2 regions of the Cloacibacillus sp. genome follow, and region 2 is predicted to be linked to the other one. Evidence: predicted binding sites of a transcription regulator. Region 2 holds the regulator's gene; the other holds the start of a gene.

Region 1 (8,482 bases), on a different contig from region 2:
GCGATCGAGGAGGCGTTCTGGAGAGCCGAGCGGGTGACCTTCACCGGGTCGATGATGCCCGCTTCGATCATGTCAACGTATTCGCCGGTCGTCGCGTCGAGGCCCTGTCCCTCTTTGAGGGTCTTGACCTTTTCGATGATGACGTCGCCCTGCATGCCGCTGTTGTGGGCGATGAGGTAGAGGGGTTCGGTGAGCGCCTTGCGTACGATCTGCGCTCCGGTACGAATGTCGCCCTCAAGTTTCGCGATCTCTTTGTCGAGGACTTTGGTGCAGCCGACGAGCGCCACTCCGCCGCCGGGGACGATTCCCTCTTCAACCGCGGCGCGCGTTGAGTTGAGCGCGTCCTCTATGCGGAGCTTGAGTTCCTTCTGCTCCGTCTCCGTCGCGGCTCCGACCTGGATGACCGCTACGCCGCCGACCAGTTTCGCGAGGCGCTCCTGGAGCTTCTCTTTGTCGTACTCTGAGGTTGAGTCGGCGAGTTCCTTCTTGATCTGCGCGGCGCGATCCTTGATGGCCGTGGAATCTCCGGCGCCCTCGACGATCGTCGTGTCTTCCTTGGTGACCTTTATCTTCTTCGCGTGGCCGAGGTCAGCGACGTCAGCGCTGTCAAGCTTGCGTCCAACCTCTTCGCTGATGACCGTCGCGCCGGTCACGGTGGCGATATCCTGGAGCATCGCCTTTCTGCGGTCGCCGAATCCCGGGGCCTTGACGGCTACGACCTGGAGTATTCCACGCAGCTTGTTGACGACGAGTGTCGCCAGCGCTTCGCCCTCGACGTCCTCGGCGATGATGAGGAGCGGCTTCGCGAGCTGGACGCTCTTCTCAAGGACGGGAAGCATATCTTTCACGTTGGAAATCTTTCCGTCGACGATGAGGATGTTCGCGTCGTCAAGTACGGCTTCCATACGGTCGGGGTTCGTGATCATGTAGGGGCTGAGGTAGCCCTTGTCGAACTGGAGTCCCTCGACGGTCTCCAGCGTCGTGCCGAGGCTCTTGCTGTCTTCAACGGTGATGACGCCCTCTTCGCCGACCTTCTCCATCGCTTCGGCGATGAGCTCTCCGACCTTCTTGTCGTTGGCGGAGATGGCGGCTACCTGCACGGTCTTCTTGTGTCCCTTGACGGGCGAAGCCTGCTTCTTGAGCTCTTCAACAACAACCGCGGTCGCGTCTTCGATACCCTTGCGGAGCTGCATGCCGTTCGCGCCCGCCGCTACGTTCTTGATTCCCTCGCGGATCATCGCGCGGGCGAGCACCGTGGCCGTCGTCGTACCGTCGCCGGCTACGTCGTTGGTCTTCGAGGCTACCTCTTTGATGAGCTGGGCGCCCATATTCTCGAACGGATCTTCGAGCTCGATCTCCTTCGCGATCGTCACGCCGTCGTTGGTGATGGTCGGCGAGCCGAACTTCTTCTCCAGGACGACGTTGCGTCCTTTCGGGCCAAGGGTGATTCCTACGGTATCCGCGACTTTATTGATTCCGCGCTCCATCGAGCGGCGTGCGTCTTCTCTGAAAAGCAGTGTTTTTGCCATAATTATTATTCCTCCCGTTTATCTATCTTTACAATTACTTCTCGACTACCGCGAGAACGTCTCTTTCACCGATAATGAGGTAGGTCTCGTCGTCGACCTTGACTTCGGTTCCTGAATATTTGCTGTAGATGACCTTGTCGTCAACTTTGACTTCCATCGGCTGACGTGAGCCGTTGTCAAGAACTTTGCCGGCTCCGACCGCCACGACGATCCCTTCGACGGGTTTCTCTTTCACTGTGTCCGGAAGCACGAGGCCTCCCTTTGTCTTCTCTTCGTTCGGCGCTGCCTTTACTACGATTCTGTCTCCAAGTGGCTTAAGTTTCATTAAGAGATCCCTCCTGTGATTTTTAAAGCGGTTCTTTTTCGTGTTAGCACTCACTTTCGTTGAGTGCTAATTTTCTTTACGCCTGAAATTTTAATGACTGACGTCGCTTTTCTCAAATATGATTATATCCAAATATTTTTTATTTCACTCTGTAATATTGCTTTATCTTCGATTTACTCAATTATTCATAAAAATTTTTGACTTAATTAAATCTTACGGGTAACTACTTATTTCACAGGCACTTTAACAGATAAGGCGCGGCAGTAACGCCGCGCCTTGTCTTCTTTTAGATCTCTCTTCTTTATCCCGTATTTAAAACATTACCCTTCTCACTGCCGGTTCTGCGGAGGCGATGAGGCGTCCCCTGTTGTATGAATAGAGTATCTCGCCCTTTTTGTTGAGCGCGTTGTAGAAGTTGTCGCCGTCAAGAACGATGAAGCTCGCTGGGTTTCCCTCGCGGATGCCGTAGCTCTCGCCGAGATGGAGCGTCTTCGCCGCGTTGTGGGTGCAGAGACGGTATGACTCCATTATCTCCTGATAGCCCATCATCTGGCAGACGTGCAGCCCCATGTGGATGATGTCGCGCATGTTGCCGCTGCCGAGCGGATACCAGGGGTCGAAGATGTCGTCATGGCCGAAGGAGACGTTGTTGCCGTTGGCGAGCAACTCCTTGACGCGCGTCACGCCGCGGCGTTTGGGATAGGTGTCGAAGCGCCCCTGCAAATGTGTATTGACGAGCGGATTGCAGACGAAGTTTATATCGCTCATGCGCAGGAGGCGGAAGAGTTTGCCGCAGTAGGCGTTGTTGTAGCTGTGCATCGCCGTCGTGTGGCTGGCCGTAACCATATCTTTCATACCGCTTTCAAGGGCGCGGCAGGCGAGCACTTCGAGCCCCTTCGACTGTTCGTCGTCTATCTCGTCGCAGTGAACGTCGACGAGACGGCCATATTTTTCCGCGAGCTTCACGCAGAAGTCGACCGACTCGACGGCGTATTCGCGGGTAAATTCAAAGTGCGGGATCGCGCCGACGCAGTCAGCCCCCATCTTCACCGCGTTTTCCATCAGCGCCTCGCCGTTGGGATAGCTTTTTATCCCCTCCTGCGGGAAGGCTACTATCTGGATGTCGACGTAGTCTTTCAGCTCTTCTTTGAGTTCGAGCATCCCTTCCATCGCCACCAGCGAGGGGTCGGTCACGTCGACGTGGGTGCGGACGAACTGCACGCCGTTCGCGGCCTGCATCTGCACGGCGCGGCGCGCGCGCTCCTTGACGTCGTTCTTTGAAAGTTTTTCTTTGCGTTTGCTCCAGCATTCGATGCCCTCAAAGAGCGTCCCCGATATGTTCCAGACGGGATCACCGGCGGTGAGGCAGGTATCGAGGTGGACGTGGCTCTCGATGAAAGGCGGCAAAGCCATCTTTCCCGTGCAGTCGACGACCTCTTCCCCGCCGCGCGGGGCGAGGCCGGCCTTTATCTCTTCAAATTTGCCGTCCGTAACGCGGATGTCTTTAGCCTCTGTGGAATTCTCAATAAATATGTTTTTTATCAGCATCAGAAATCATTCCCTCCGTGATATTTTTAGCTCTTTTTCGCGGTCAGGCGGTCGAGGACGAGGAATACCAGCGCCGCCGCGGCCAGCGAGTTGACGGGTTTTATGCCGCAGGTTACGAAGATGCCGACCAGTGATCCCGCCGCCACCGCGAGGACGCCCGCCAGATTGACCGCGGGACCGCTCGCGGCGGGTCTGTAGTATTCATCTTTATGCAGGAAGTAGTGTAGGATGAGCACCGCGCCGATGGGCGGGATCATGCCGGAGAGCAGGTTCAGCATACCGACAAAGTTATAGTAGAGCCAGACGGCGGTCAGGGTTCCCGCCGCGCCGCTGAGCAGAACGAGGGGCTTGTTTGGTATCTTGGTGATGTTCGAGACGCCGAGCCCCGCCGTATAGAGCGCGTTGTTGTTGGTGGTCCAGATGTTCAGCCCGAGGGTGAGGATCGCGGGAATGGCCAGTCCCTGGAGGATCAGGATGTCAAAGATATCGGCGACGCCCGTCACCGCACCGCCGACCGCGCCGAAGATCATCATTATGGAGTTCCCGACAAAGAAGGCGACGACGGTGGCAAGTACCGCCACGCGCGGCGTCTTAGAGAAGCGGGTAAAGTTCGGCGTCGCGGTGCCGCCGGAGATAAAGGAGCCAACGACGATGGCGATGCCCGTCGCGAGGCTGATCGGTTTCTGCGGTATCTGGGCAAATACGTTCATGAAGCCGCCGACCTTATCCACCCCCCAGCCGACTGAATAGACACCGAGAACGGCGATCAGCGGCACGGCGATCGAGCCAAGCACCGCGAGCGCCCTGATCCCCAGGTAGGCGGTGACTGTCATGACCGTTCCCGTGATGATTATGAGCGCCCAGACGGGAATACGGCCGCCGGTCAGCCCGGATACGGGGATCGCGAACATCGCGACGCCGACGCCGAACCAGCCGATCTGCGTGAAGCTGATGAGCGCGGAGGGCAGGTAAGAGCCCTTTTCGCCAAAGGAGCGGTGGGCCATCAGGTCGAGCGTGAGCCCCGTCTTCTGGCCGATGTATCCCAGCAGGCCGCAGTAGACGCCGAGGAAGGCGTTGTCCAGGATCATCGCGAGGATGAAGCCGTTGAGCGTGAGTCCGATACCGAGGTTGCCGCCCGCGGTCATGCTCGGCGAGAAGAAGGTGAAGCCCACAAGTACGACCATCGCCGCCCAGAGTCCCTGCACTTTTTTCGCGACAGGCACCGCGGACAGGGAACACTCGCTGTCCGCAATTAATTTTTTCGCTGTCGTCTGTTCACTCATAAAAAAACTCTCCGTTTCAAATATAAACTATGCAACCGGTTACACAAACCGCGGACTATTATATTACGCAAAGACGTTTTTTTGTAGCCTCAAATCGGCGCGGATAAAAACCTTACGCGTCATAAATTGCCCCCTGAGCATCCAGCGCCGTATGGATATACGGCTTTCGGTTCTCAGGGGGCGGGTTATTTAGCCTGCGGCGCTTATTCGCACCGATTTATCTGTTTGAAAGATTTTGTTTTATCTGCCATGACGGATTTACGCAGGCGTTCCGTCATCAATGCTTCACAGGCGCGGCATTATCGTCTCCTCAAAGAATTTATACGCGGTCTCCGGTGAAACATTGTAGACGGTCCCGTCCACGTCTACGGAGACGTCGTTCTGACACTGACCCATGCAGAAGGAGCCGCTGATCTCTATTTTATCGTGCAGTCCCCGCTCTTCGATCTCATGCTGGAAAAGCTGGAGCACATTGTAGGCTCCCTTGAGGTAGCAGGAGGTCCCAATACATATTCTCACTATGGCCATGACTATGCCTCCTTCGCGTGGTAGTGTACGTGGAGCAGGTCGTGGACGCGCCCCTTCAGCAGCCCGCTGTAGAGCGAAAGCATGAGCGGGTTCTCCTCCGAACGTTTGATGCTCGACATCTTGTCCGCCGAGTAGAGTCCCTTGCCGCGGCTCACTTTGCCTTCGCGGAGGATGAAGGGCTGTCCCGCGCCGCAGACGCAGCCGCCGGGGCAGGCCATGACCTCCACAAAGTCGTAGTGCTCGCCCTCCTTGATGCGTTTTATCAGCTCATGGGCGTTTCCAAGGCCGCTGACCACCGCAATCTTAAGCTCCCTGTCCCCGTACTTCACCGTCGCCGATTTGATTCCGTCGCCGCCGCGCACGCCCTTGAAGGTGATCGTACGGAGCGCCGCCGCCGATTTGTCGGAGATTACCCGGCGCAGTACCGCCTCGGTGACGCCGCCTGTGACTCCGAAGATGACGCCAGCGCCGCTCATCGTGCCGAAGGGCATGTCGACCGCCTCCGGCTCAAGCTCTGAGAATACGATGCCGGACTCTTTTATCATCTGAATGAGCTCCTGCGTGGTGATTACGTAGTCCACGTCGGGGCCCAGCTCGCCGCGGAATTCCTCGCGCGCCGCCTCCGCCTTTTTCGCCGTGCAGGGCATGACCGCCACATGTACATGCTTTCTCGGCGAATGTTTGTGGTGTTCCTTGATTACCGCGGCGAACATCTGCATCGGCGAGCGGCAGGTGGAGAGGTTTTTAACCACCTCCGGCTCATTCTTTTCCGCGTAGCTGACCCAGGCGGGACAGCAGGAGGTGAAGAGCGGCATCTTATGTTCGCCCTTGCCGAGGCGCGCGAGGAACTCCGCCGATTCCTCAAGCACCGTGAGATCCGCACCCGTCGAGGTGTCGAATACCTCGTTAAAGCCCATCCGGCGCAGCGCCGCGACGATTAGCCCCATCGCGTTTTCGCCGTCACCTATGCCAAGATCTTTGCCGAGCGCGACGCGCACCGCGGGGGCTATCTGCACGGAGACGCGCGTCTCTTTTTCGTCGAGAGCCTTCCAGACCCGCGCGCTGTCGTTCTTTATCACGATCGCGCCCGTCGGGCAGACGGCGGCGCACTGGCCGCAGCCGACGCAGACGCTTTCGCTGATGGGGATGTCAAAGACGGTGCTGATCGTCATTTTTGAGCCGCGCCCCGCGAAGTCGATCGCGCCGACCTGCTGTATCTCGTTGCACATTCTCACGCAGTCTCCGCAGAGGATACATTTGTTGTGGTCGCGCGTGATGCAGAGCGACGACTCGTCGCGGCGGGGCGTCTCCGCCCCGTTCGGGAAGCGCACGCCCTCGATGTTGAAGCGCATTGCGAGGTCCTGTAGTTTGCATTTGCCGTTATTGTTGCAGGTGGTGCAGTCGCGGCAGTGGTCGGCGAGCAGCAGCTCGAGGATCATCTTGCGGTATTTGCGGAGACGCCCGGTGTTGGTCCAGATCTCCATGCCCTCTTTGGGCGGGGTAGAGCAGGCCGCGTCAAGACCGCCCCATTTATTTTCCACCATGCACATGCGGCAGGCGCCGTAGATGGAGAGCTCCGAGTAGTAGCAGAAGGTTGGAAGCTTGATGCCCGCTTTGCGGATAACCTCCAGGATATTCTTTTCATCCTCTATTTCGACGGGGAGCCCGTCTATCGTCATATATTTTTTCGTATCCATCTAGTTAGGCCTCCTTGACTGCGTGGAAGGGGCACGCGGTGACGCACGCGCCGCACTTGATACACTTATCTTTGTCGATCGTAAATGGTTCTTTTATCTTGCCGCTGATGGCCTCGGTGGGACAGCCGCGCGCGCACTTTGAGCAGCCTTTGCAGAGCGCGGGGTCTATCTCGAAGCTCTTAAGTTTCGGACAGGCGCCGACGGGGCAGTATTTTTTATTGATATGCGCCACGTATTCTTCGCGGAAATTTTTGATGGTGCTCACCACGGGAAGCGCGGCGGTCTTTCCAAGTCCGCAGAGCGCGGTGTGCGAGATCATGTCGGCAAGCTCGAGCAGCAGTTCGATGTCGCCCTCGCGTCCCTCGCCGGCGACGATACGCTCAAGAATGGCAAGCATCTGTTTCGTGCCGCCGCGGCAGGGAACGCACTTGCCGCAGGACTCGTTCTGCGTGAAGTTCATAAAGAAACGCGCCACCTCGACCATGCAGGTTTTGCTGTCCATAACGACGAGGCCGCCGGAGCCGATCATCGCCCCCGCCGCCGTCAGCGAATCAAAGTCGAGGGGCAGGTCAAGGTCCTTTGCCGTGAGGCAGCCGCCTGAGGGTCCGCTGATCTGGACCGCCTTGAAATCCGCGCCGCCGCGCATGCCGCCGCCGACCTCAAAGACGATCTCGCGCAGCGTCGTGCCCATCGGCACCTCTATCAGTCCGGTGTTTTCAATATTCCCCGTCAGCGCGAAGGCCTTCGTTCCCGGGCTCTTTTCAGGGCCGAGCGCCTTGTACCACGCCACGCCCTTATTGATGATAAGCGGCACATTGGCAAAGGTCTCAACGTTGTTGAGCACCGTCGGGCTGTCAAAGAGACCGTGTTCCACGGTACGCGGCGGCTTGACGCGCGGCATGCCGCGCTTGCCCTCGATGGAGGCGGTCAGCGCGCTGCCCTCGCCGCAGACGAACGCGCCCGCGCCGCGGTTTATGTGCATATGAAAGGAGAAGCCGCTGCCGAGGATGTCGTCGCCGAGAAGCCCCAGCTCCTCCGCCTGCGCGATCGCGGTGCGCAGGCGCGAGACCGCCATCGGATATTCGGCGCGCACGTAGATGTAGCCGTTCTGCGCTCCGCAGGCGAGTCCGGCGATCATCATGCCCTCAAGCATACGGTGCGGGTCGCCCTCCATGATGCTTCTGTCCATAAAGGCTCCGGGGTCGCCCTCGTCGCCGTTGCAGACGATGTACTTATGTTCGGCGTTCTGGCGTTTCACCTGGCTCCATTTACGGCCTGTGGGAAAGCCCCCGCCGCCGCGCCCGCGCAGATTAGCCTCCTCGATCATACCGACGATCCCATCGCCGTCCATGTCGAAGAGGGCGCGCTCAAAGGCCGAGTAGCCGCCGATCGCGAGGTATTCCTTGATGGAGGTGGCGTCGATGTGGCCGCAGTGCTCAAGGACGTGGCGCGTCTGTTTTTTATAGAAGGGGATCTCGTCCTGTTTCTTGAAGACCTCGCCGCCCTTCTGATAGGCGAGGCGTTCGATGTGGGAGCCGCCGATTATCGTCTTTTCCACGATCTCCGCGCAGT
Region 2 (8,482 bases):
CCGTCTTTCTCCGAATCGGGCAGCTCTTCAAAAAGTTCGGCGACGCTCTTTCCCAGTATTGGATGTACCATGTCGGGAGCGATCTCCGTGAGTGGCCTCAGTACAAATCCCCGTTCATGCATGCGCGGATGGGGGATCTCCAGCTTGGGGACCTTGAGTGACAGAGAATCGAAAAAGATAATATCTATGTCGATCTCACGCGGACCCCAGCGCGTACCTGCGGAACGGCCCAGTTCAGCCTCAGTCTTTTTCAGCAGACAGAGCAGCTCGATTGGTTCCAGATCCGTACGGGCCGTCATGCACATGTTGAGAAAGAGCGGCTGCTCCGTTACACCCCAGGGTTTCGTCTCCCAAATGCGGCTCTTTGCCTCCGTCCGTATTCCGCAGCTTTCCAGCTTTATGATCGCTTTTTTGAGCGCCTCAAGGCGGTTGCCGAGATTGGCGCCCAATGCCAGTACCACTTTATGATCAGACATATTTTGCTCCCCGTACCGCCTCTGTCATCATGATGACCTCTTTATTCTCTTTCACATCGTGGACGCGAATGATGTCCGCACCCTGCCAGCAGCAGACGGAGGTCAAAGCAAACGTGCCGCAGAGCCGCTCCTCCGCTTTTTTTGTCTGCGTGGCGGCGCCGACGACGCCCTTTCGCGAGGCTCCGACCAGCAGCGGATAGCCAAGGGCTTTGAAGCTTTCGCAGTGGCGCATCAGCAGCAAGTTCTGGTTGTAGTCCTTTGCGAACCCGACGCCCGGATCTATTATAATATTTTTTTTCGGCACGCCCAACTCTTCGGCCCTCTTTGCCTTTTCCCGGAGGAAAGAGCAGACCTCGGCGATGAGATTTTCGTATTCGCACATCAACTGCATGTCCCCGGGGGTGCCGCGCATGTGCATAACGACGAGCATCGCCCCGTACTCGGCCGCGGCGCGCGCGATATCCTCGTCGAACTGAAGCCCGGAAACATCGTTGATTATGTCCGCGCCCGCGGCAAGCGCGGCGCGCGCGACGGAGGAGCGCGTGGTGTCTATCGAAAGAGGCATCCGCGGAAGTTCGTTTCGTATCGCCCTCACCGCCGCCTCCATGCGTGATATCTCCTGTTCTTCGGGAACCCGTCCCGCACCCGGCCGTGTGGATTCCGCTCCGAGGTCTAGGATGTCGGCCCCCTCTTCGGCCATGCGCAGCGCCCTTTTTACGGTCTCCGCGGTCTCGGCGCCGCTTCTGCTGCCGGCGAAGAAGGAGTCGTCGGTGAGGTTAATGATCCCCATCAGCAGCATCCTTTCTCCAAAGGGAAGCTCAGTGCCGCAGGGAAGTTTTCTCGCGCTTGGCAGCGACGGGGCGATCAGGCCGCGTATTTCGTCTGCGAGGCGTTCGAGGCCCCACCATGGCATCCGCGTCAGCTTCTCTGCGAGATGGCCGAGCTGTTTTGCCGTGCCGAAGAGGATGACGTCGCTCTTTTTAACGCCGCAGGTAATGACCTGCGCATGCACGGCGGCGTCGCCGCCGCGTGAGAGCATCTCCTGTTTGATGATGCTGGCCGCCGGTGCGGGAATGTCCGTGACGTAGAGCTGGAGCATCTCGCGGCGATTTTCGAAGTAGGGCAGGGAGTTTATGTCGCAGCCTGCCTTCTCGGTGGCCTGTGACAGCTCCCTTTTGTCTCCGAAGCGGATGAGGTGGGCGGACATTTTTAGTCGAACTCCTGGATTATCGGCAGTCCGGCGAGATGTTCCGTGAAATTGAGTCCCATGAGGCAGTAGCCGTGGAGGCTGTCGTGGGTGAGGAGGCTGTATGAGGCCGTATCGACGTGGAGCCGCCAGTAGCTGGGGCGCATTACGCCTATAGCCCCCGCCATTAGCGGTTTTAGCACGCCGCGGTGAGCCACGAGCGCGATATTGCTGCCGCGGTGCTCGCAGATGACGCGGTCAAGTTCGGCGAGGGCGCGCTCGCGCACCTCGTCAAGCGTCTCTCCTCCGTCGATCTTGAGCTCTTCCGGTTGGTCGAGCCATGTCTGCCATTTATCGGGTTCCTCAACGGCGAGCTCGGCCTTCTTTCTGTTTTCCCAGGGACCGAGGTGTATGTTGCAGAAGCCCTCGCGCGCCTCGTATGGCAGCCCCAGCGTCTCGCCGAGGATCTTTGCGGTGGTCGTCGCGCGGGAGAGCGGACTCGAGTAGATATACTCTATATTCTTGTCTTTCATCGCCTTCGCGAGGGCGTGGGCCTGGAGGATGCCGTTTTCATTTAAGGGGAAATCCATACATCCGCGGATGCGGTTTTCTTTGTTGCCGGCACATTCGCCGTGTCTGATAAGATAGATAAACGTTTTGTCTTTTTTCAATATTCTTCACTTCTGTTACGATTGCAGATAATGCAGAAATACTGGGAACCTTTGAGTTTCTTTCGTTGCCGTCCGATAAAAGAACCGCCGGTCCGGTAGCTCAAACATCTGTTAATTATACAACAACAGCGTGGCGATACGGCCTTTTGTTAATTTTTTGAATTAAAAAATTTTACCTATAATTTTAAAAATAAATCTTTGACCTGTATTGACAAAAGCCTCTATGACGATTATTATTTATTCGTCATTGAGGTGTTGGCACTCGTGAGCATTGAGTGCTAACAGAGAATGAAAAATTTTTCTAGGCAGGTGAGGTCTGGTGATCACTGAAAGACAGCTGGAAGTCGTGCTCTCCGTGGTGTATGAATATATTAAAAGCGGTGAAACTGTAGGCTCACGCACGGTATCCCGCCGTTATCTCACCGGACGCAGCTCTGCGACGATCAGAAATGAAATGTCCGATCTTGAGGACATGGGCTTTCTCAAACAGACTCATGCGTCGTCGGGCAGGATCCCCACAACTCAGGGATATAGACTATACGTCGATTCGGTACTTCAACGTGTAAATAACGCCGGCCCGTCTGTAAAATTACTAAAAAAGATGATGGAACACCGGCAGGGGCTGGGACGGGTGCTTGAATCGGCCTCCGAGATGCTGAGCCGCGTCTCCGACTATGTTGGGATCGCCGCCATCACGCCGCTTGACACGGTCTGCTTCCATCATGTGAGCTTCGTGCGGATGAGCGAATTCCGCGTTCTGCTGCTGGTGGTCCTTCAGGGCGGACTTGTTCACCAGAAGTTCATCGATATGCCGGTGGATATGCCGCAGGAGGAGCTGGATGAACTGGCCTTCAAGCTGAACCGCTTTTCAGGCTGTGCCTGGAGCGATATCAAGAGCTCGCTGAAGGCGAAGCTGACGGAGGAGATAAGCAGCTACCGTGACGCCTGCAGTCAGGCTCTACTTGAGATAGACGCGTTGCTTGGCGTCCAGAAGACGAAGATATTCACGGGGTCGGTCAGTCAGATCATGAAGCTGCAGGATTTTCAGGATCTGGGACGGATACAGGCGCTCTGCTCCTTTATTGAGGAGGAGAGCAACATGACCGCGTTGGTGAACCGCTGCTCGATGAACGAGATAAACGTAATGATCGGCGATGAAAATGTACTGCCGGGGATGAAAAATTCCGCGCTGGTCGCCGCCACGGGAGAGGCCGGAGGCCAGAAGGCCGTCGTCGGCGTTATCGGCCCTGAGAGAATGGATTATGAAAAGGTAATATCCGCGATAGACGGAGTGCTGCGCAAGCTGGACTCCGAATCAGGCGAAAGAGGAGACTGAAGACATGGACGAGCAGAAGAAACCGAATTGCGGCGAGCCGCAGATGAAGGATGAGCCGGAGCTCGAAGGCATCCCGGCCGCCGAGGAGAATATTCCCCAGTCTGAAGCGGGGGAGTCCGAGGCGCTGAAAGATGAGGTTCGCAAGCTCAAAGAAGAGGTGGCAAGGGGCAGGGCCGACTATTTTAACCTGCGTACTCGTATGGAACGGGACCGCGAGAACAACGCTAAGCTTGCCGCCGAGCAGGCGATAAATGAAATGCTGCCGGTATTTGAGAATCTTGAGCGGATCGCGGCGGCGGTCGAAGATAAGGATAGCAGCCTTGCGAAGGGCATGTCGATGGTGATCAAACAGTTCGCCGACGGCCTCTGCAAGCTTGGGCTTGAGTTTATTTCGACGGACGGCGAATTCGACCCCTCTCTCCATGAGGCGGTATGTATGGAGCCGGTGGATGACGCCGCTAAGGACGGACATATAGTAGGCGCGCTGTGCCGCGGCTATAAGCTTGCGGGGCGCGTGCTTAAGGCTTCCCAGGTGCGGGTCGGCAAGTATAACGGCTGATTATAAATGAGGCTTAAAGCTGATTAGGCAATAAAACGGAAGTAACAGAAAGGCAGCTATAGAAAAATAGATGCCGGACGAATCAGATAAATAATTATCATAAAAGGTGGAATGGAACATGGGAAAAGTTATTGGAATAGACCTTGGAACAACTAACAGCTGCGTGGCTGTAAAAGAGGGAGACAATGTCACAGTAATACCAAACCCGGAAGGACAGCGCACGACCCCCTCCGTCGTGGCCTTTACCAAAGACGGCGAGATACTCGTCGGACAGCTTGCGAAGCGTCAGGCGATCGTTAACCCCGACCGTACGATCATCTCGATCAAACGTTCTATGGGCACGGACAAGACGGTGACTGTCGACGGCAAAGCCTACACGCCGCAGCAGATATCGGCGATGATTCTGCAGAAACTAAAGAAGGACGCGGAGGAATATCTCGGCACCGCCGTTACGGATGCCGTCATCACCTGCCCGGCCTACTTCACCGACGCTCAGCGTCAGGCTACTAAGGACGCGGGGACCATCGCGGGGCTTAACGTGCTTCGTATCATCAACGAGCCGACGGCGGCCTGTCTCGCCTACGGTGTGAACCTGGAAAAGGGCGACCATAAGATCATGGTCTACGACCTCGGCGGCGGCACCTTCGACGTTTCGATCCTCGATGTGGGCGACGGCGTCTTTGAGGTCCTCTCCACAGCGGGCGACAACCTCCTCGGTGGCGACGACTGGGATAACGCGGTAGTGGAATGGCTCGCGGCGGAATTCAAGAAGAGCGACGGCATCGACCTCCTGAAAGACAAGATGGCCTCGCAGCGCCTCCGCGAAGCGGCGGAAAAGGCGAAGATAGAGCTCTCATCAATGCAGGAGACGACGATCTCGCTTCCCTTCATCACCGCGGACGCCAACGGACCGAAGCATCTTGAGCTCAAACTTACCCGCGCAAAGTTTGAGGACCTCACGCGCAGCCTGCTGGACAAGACCATCGCCCCTGTCAAGACGGCGATGAAGGACGCCGGACTCGAGCCCTCGCAGATCAATAAGATCCTTCTCGTCGGCGGCTCCACCCGCATGCCGATGGTGCAGAAGCTCGTGACCGAGCTTATGGGCAAAGAGCCTACCAAGGGCATCAACCCCGACGAATGCGTCGCGATGGGCGCGGCGATCCAGGGCGCGATCCTTTCGGGAGAGCAGCAGGGTATCGTCCTCGTCGACGTTACGCCGCTCTCGCTCGGACTTGAGACCCTAGGCGGCGTCTTTACGAAGATAATTGACAAGAACACCGCGATACCGGTATCCAAGAGCCAGGTGTTCACAACGGCGGCCGACAATCAGCCGCAGGTCGAGATACACGTCCTGCAGGGCGAGCGCGCGATGGCGGGAGACAACGTCTCGCTGGGACGTTTCTTCCTAGACGGCATCAAGCCGGCGCCGCGCGGTATCCCGCAGATAGAGGTCACCTTCGACATCGACGCCAACGGCATCGTCAACGTCACCGCGAAGGACAAGGCTACCGGTAAGGCGCAGAACATCACGATCCAGTCCTCACGCCTCAGCGATGAGGAGATCGAGAAGATGCGCCGCGACGCGGAGATCAACGAAAGCGCCGACAAGAAGCGCAAAGAGCTTATCGAGGCGCGCAACGAGGCCGAGTCCGTGATCTATCAGGCCGAGAAACTTGTGAAGGAATCAGGCTCTGCCGACGCTGCGGCCCAGGCGAAGGTCAACGACAGGGTTGCCAAGGTCCGCGAAAAGATGAGCGGAGAGGACGCCGACGCCATCAAAGCGGAGACGAAGCAGCTGATGGACGAGATGAACGTGCTCGCCCAGGCGGCCCAGAGCGCTGGAGCCCAGACAGGCGCGCAGCAGCAGCCGCCGCAGCAGGAAGAGAACCCCGACGGGGAGACCGTTGAGGCCGAATTCCACGAAGAAGACAATTAAATCAATAAAAACATTTTTAAAGCGCATGCCGCGGGCGAATGCCCTGCGGCATGCGCGTCCGAAAATGAACGACTGCTCAAACGGCAGTTCATAAATTTTTAACTAATCTTGACAAATAGCCGCACAGGTGTATAATCCTGTGCGGCAAATAATAAAGGCCGCGCACCGGCGGATATATGGTCAATCGGTTTTATAGGGCGCGGCGCAGATTTTAAATCTTATGGCGAGGTGAAGCGCTGATGGCTGCTCCCGGTAAAAAAGACTATTATGAAATATTGGGTGTTAGCCGGGGAGCATCGGCTGACGAAATAAAGAAGGCCTACCGTACCCTTACGCGGAAATATCATCCCGATGCAAACCCGGGCAACGCCGAGGCGGAGGCTAAATATAAGGAAATCAACGAAGCGAACGAAGTGCTGAGCGATCCGAAAAAAAAGGCGCAGTACGACCAGTTCGGCTACGTGGGTGATATGCCGCCCGGCGGTTTCGGCGGAGAGGGCGGCTTCGGAGGCTTTGGCGGACAGGGACAGACCTTCTCGCAGGAGGACCTGGGCGATATTTTTGGGGATCTTTTCGGAGCGGGCGGCTTCGGAGGCGGACGCCGCCGCGCCTCAAACCCGAACGCGCCGCGGCGCGGCGCCGACCTTGAGGCCACCGTCAAGATCACCCTTGAAGAGGCCTACCGCGGACTTAAGCGCAAGCTTGAGATACCGCGCCTTGATACCTGTAAACATTGCGGCGGCAGCGGCGCGGAGCCAGGCAGCAAGGTAGAGACCTGCCCGACCTGTCACGGCACGGGACAGATGCACGAGGTGGTCAACACTCCATTTGGTCAGATGCAGCAGTCTGTGACCTGTACCACCTGCCACGGCAAGGGCAAGATCATCGACAAGGTCTGCACTGAATGCCGCGGCAAGGGACGCGTAAAACGTATACAGAACGTCGAAGTTAAAATTCCCGCCGGTGTTGACACCGGCACGAGACTTCGCGTCTCAAGCAAGGGGGAGGCCGGGATCAACGGCGGTCCGGCCGGCGACCTCTTTATCCTCACCGAAGTGATGCCCGACAGCCGGTTCACGCGCAAGGGCGACGACCTCAATACGACGGTTGAGATATCCTTCCCGCAGGCGGCGCTTGGCAGTGAGGTCAAAGTGGAGACCTTCGACGGCATGGAAAAACTCGACATCCCGGCTGGTACGCAGGCCGGTTCGAAGCTGCGCATTCGCGGACGCGGAATGCCGCGGCTCAAGGGCAAAGGCAGCGGCGATATGAACATCCTCGTTAAGGTCAAGGTGCCCAAGAGCCTCACCGCTAAGGAGCGCGAGCTGCTGAAAGAGCTCGCGAAAGAGGGCGGCCAGCAGGTGAACGCGTAAATAAAATACTAAAAGTATAAAGAAAGACTTTAAGAGCTTTCCTTTTTGGAGAGCTCTTTTTATTTTTGTAAATAGTTATCAAAAAAAATAAACTCAATTCGCCGTTCAATTCAAAAATTTTGATAAACTTAATTAACCACGGCAAATTACCTTTACATATTGCTGACAAAACTATAAAATAAGTAAAGCGTCAAGCTGATACACAATACAATATGGAGGTGCACTATATTGAGAAAAGTACTAGCTTTACTAGCTCTTATTATCATCGTATTTGCGGCGGGAACCGCGATGGCTGCGGAGCCCATCAAGATCGGTTATCTCGCGGCCCTTACCGGAGACTATGCCCAATACGGGATCACGGAAGTCAACATGGCTAAACTTGTCGTCGGCGACATCAACGCCAAAGGCGGTATCCTTGGACGTAAAATTGAACTTATCCCCTACGATACAAAAACCCGTAATGAAGACGCGGTCAACGCCGTACGCCGCATGATCGAAAGCGACAAGGTCTGCGCGATCGTCGGAGCCAACTCCAGCGGCATCAACATCGCCACCGCGCCTATCGTCGCCAAGGGCAAGACCCCGCAGATCTCAACTGTCGGGACCAACCCATTTGTAACGGTTGACAATAAGGGCAAAGTCCGCCCCTATTCCTTCCGTATCTGCTTCACGGACCCCTATCAGGGAGCTCTCGCGGCAGACCTCGCCTACAACGACCTTAAAAAGACTAAGGCCGCTATCCTCTATAACGTAGGTTCCGACTACGCGCAGGGGCTGCGTGAATTCTTTGTCAAGGACTATGAGAAGCTTGGCGGAAAGATCGTTGCCGACGAAGGCTTCCGCGAGACGGACGTCGACTTCCGCGCTCAGCTGACGACGATCAAGAACTCCGGCGCCGACCTGCTCTTCCTGCCCGGCATGGGCAAGGATATGGCGCTCGCC

The links. Region 2 encodes HrcA, which represses chaperone genes, less so after heat shock. Its sites were predicted from a motif close to TTAGCACTCNNTNNNANNGAGTGCTAA; they were not measured.
Region 1: the regulator HrcA is predicted to act here: its motif matches at 1,898-1,924, upstream of groES (co-chaperone GroES).

Annotation. Positions count from the first base shown of each region.
Region 1 is NZ_JAJBUX010000087.1:12,348-20,829, forward strand. It holds gene groL (chaperonin GroEL) at 1-1,529, opposite strand, end outside; gene groES (co-chaperone GroES) at 1,564-1,854, opposite strand; gene codA (cytosine deaminase) at 2,167-3,402, opposite strand; gene codB (cytosine permease) at 3,429-4,685, opposite strand; gene LIO98_RS10980 ((2Fe-2S) ferredoxin domain-containing protein) at 4,971-5,213, opposite strand; gene LIO98_RS10985 ([FeFe] hydrogenase, group A) at 5,216-6,910, opposite strand; gene LIO98_RS10990 (NADH-quinone oxidoreductase subunit NuoF) at 6,915-8,482, opposite strand, start outside.
Region 2 is NZ_JAJBUX010000059.1:26,838-35,319, forward strand. It holds gene folK (2-amino-4-hydroxy-6-hydroxymethyldihydropteridine diphosphokinase) at 1-476, opposite strand, end outside; gene folP (dihydropteroate synthase) at 469-1,683, opposite strand; gene LIO98_RS07535 (histidine phosphatase family protein) at 1,686-2,333, opposite strand; gene hrcA (heat-inducible transcriptional repressor HrcA) at 2,653-3,669, shown strand; gene LIO98_RS07545 (nucleotide exchange factor GrpE) at 3,674-4,228, shown strand; gene dnaK (molecular chaperone DnaK) at 4,347-6,167, shown strand; gene dnaJ (molecular chaperone DnaJ) at 6,407-7,540, shown strand; gene LIO98_RS07560 (ABC transporter substrate-binding protein) at 7,769-8,482, shown strand, end outside.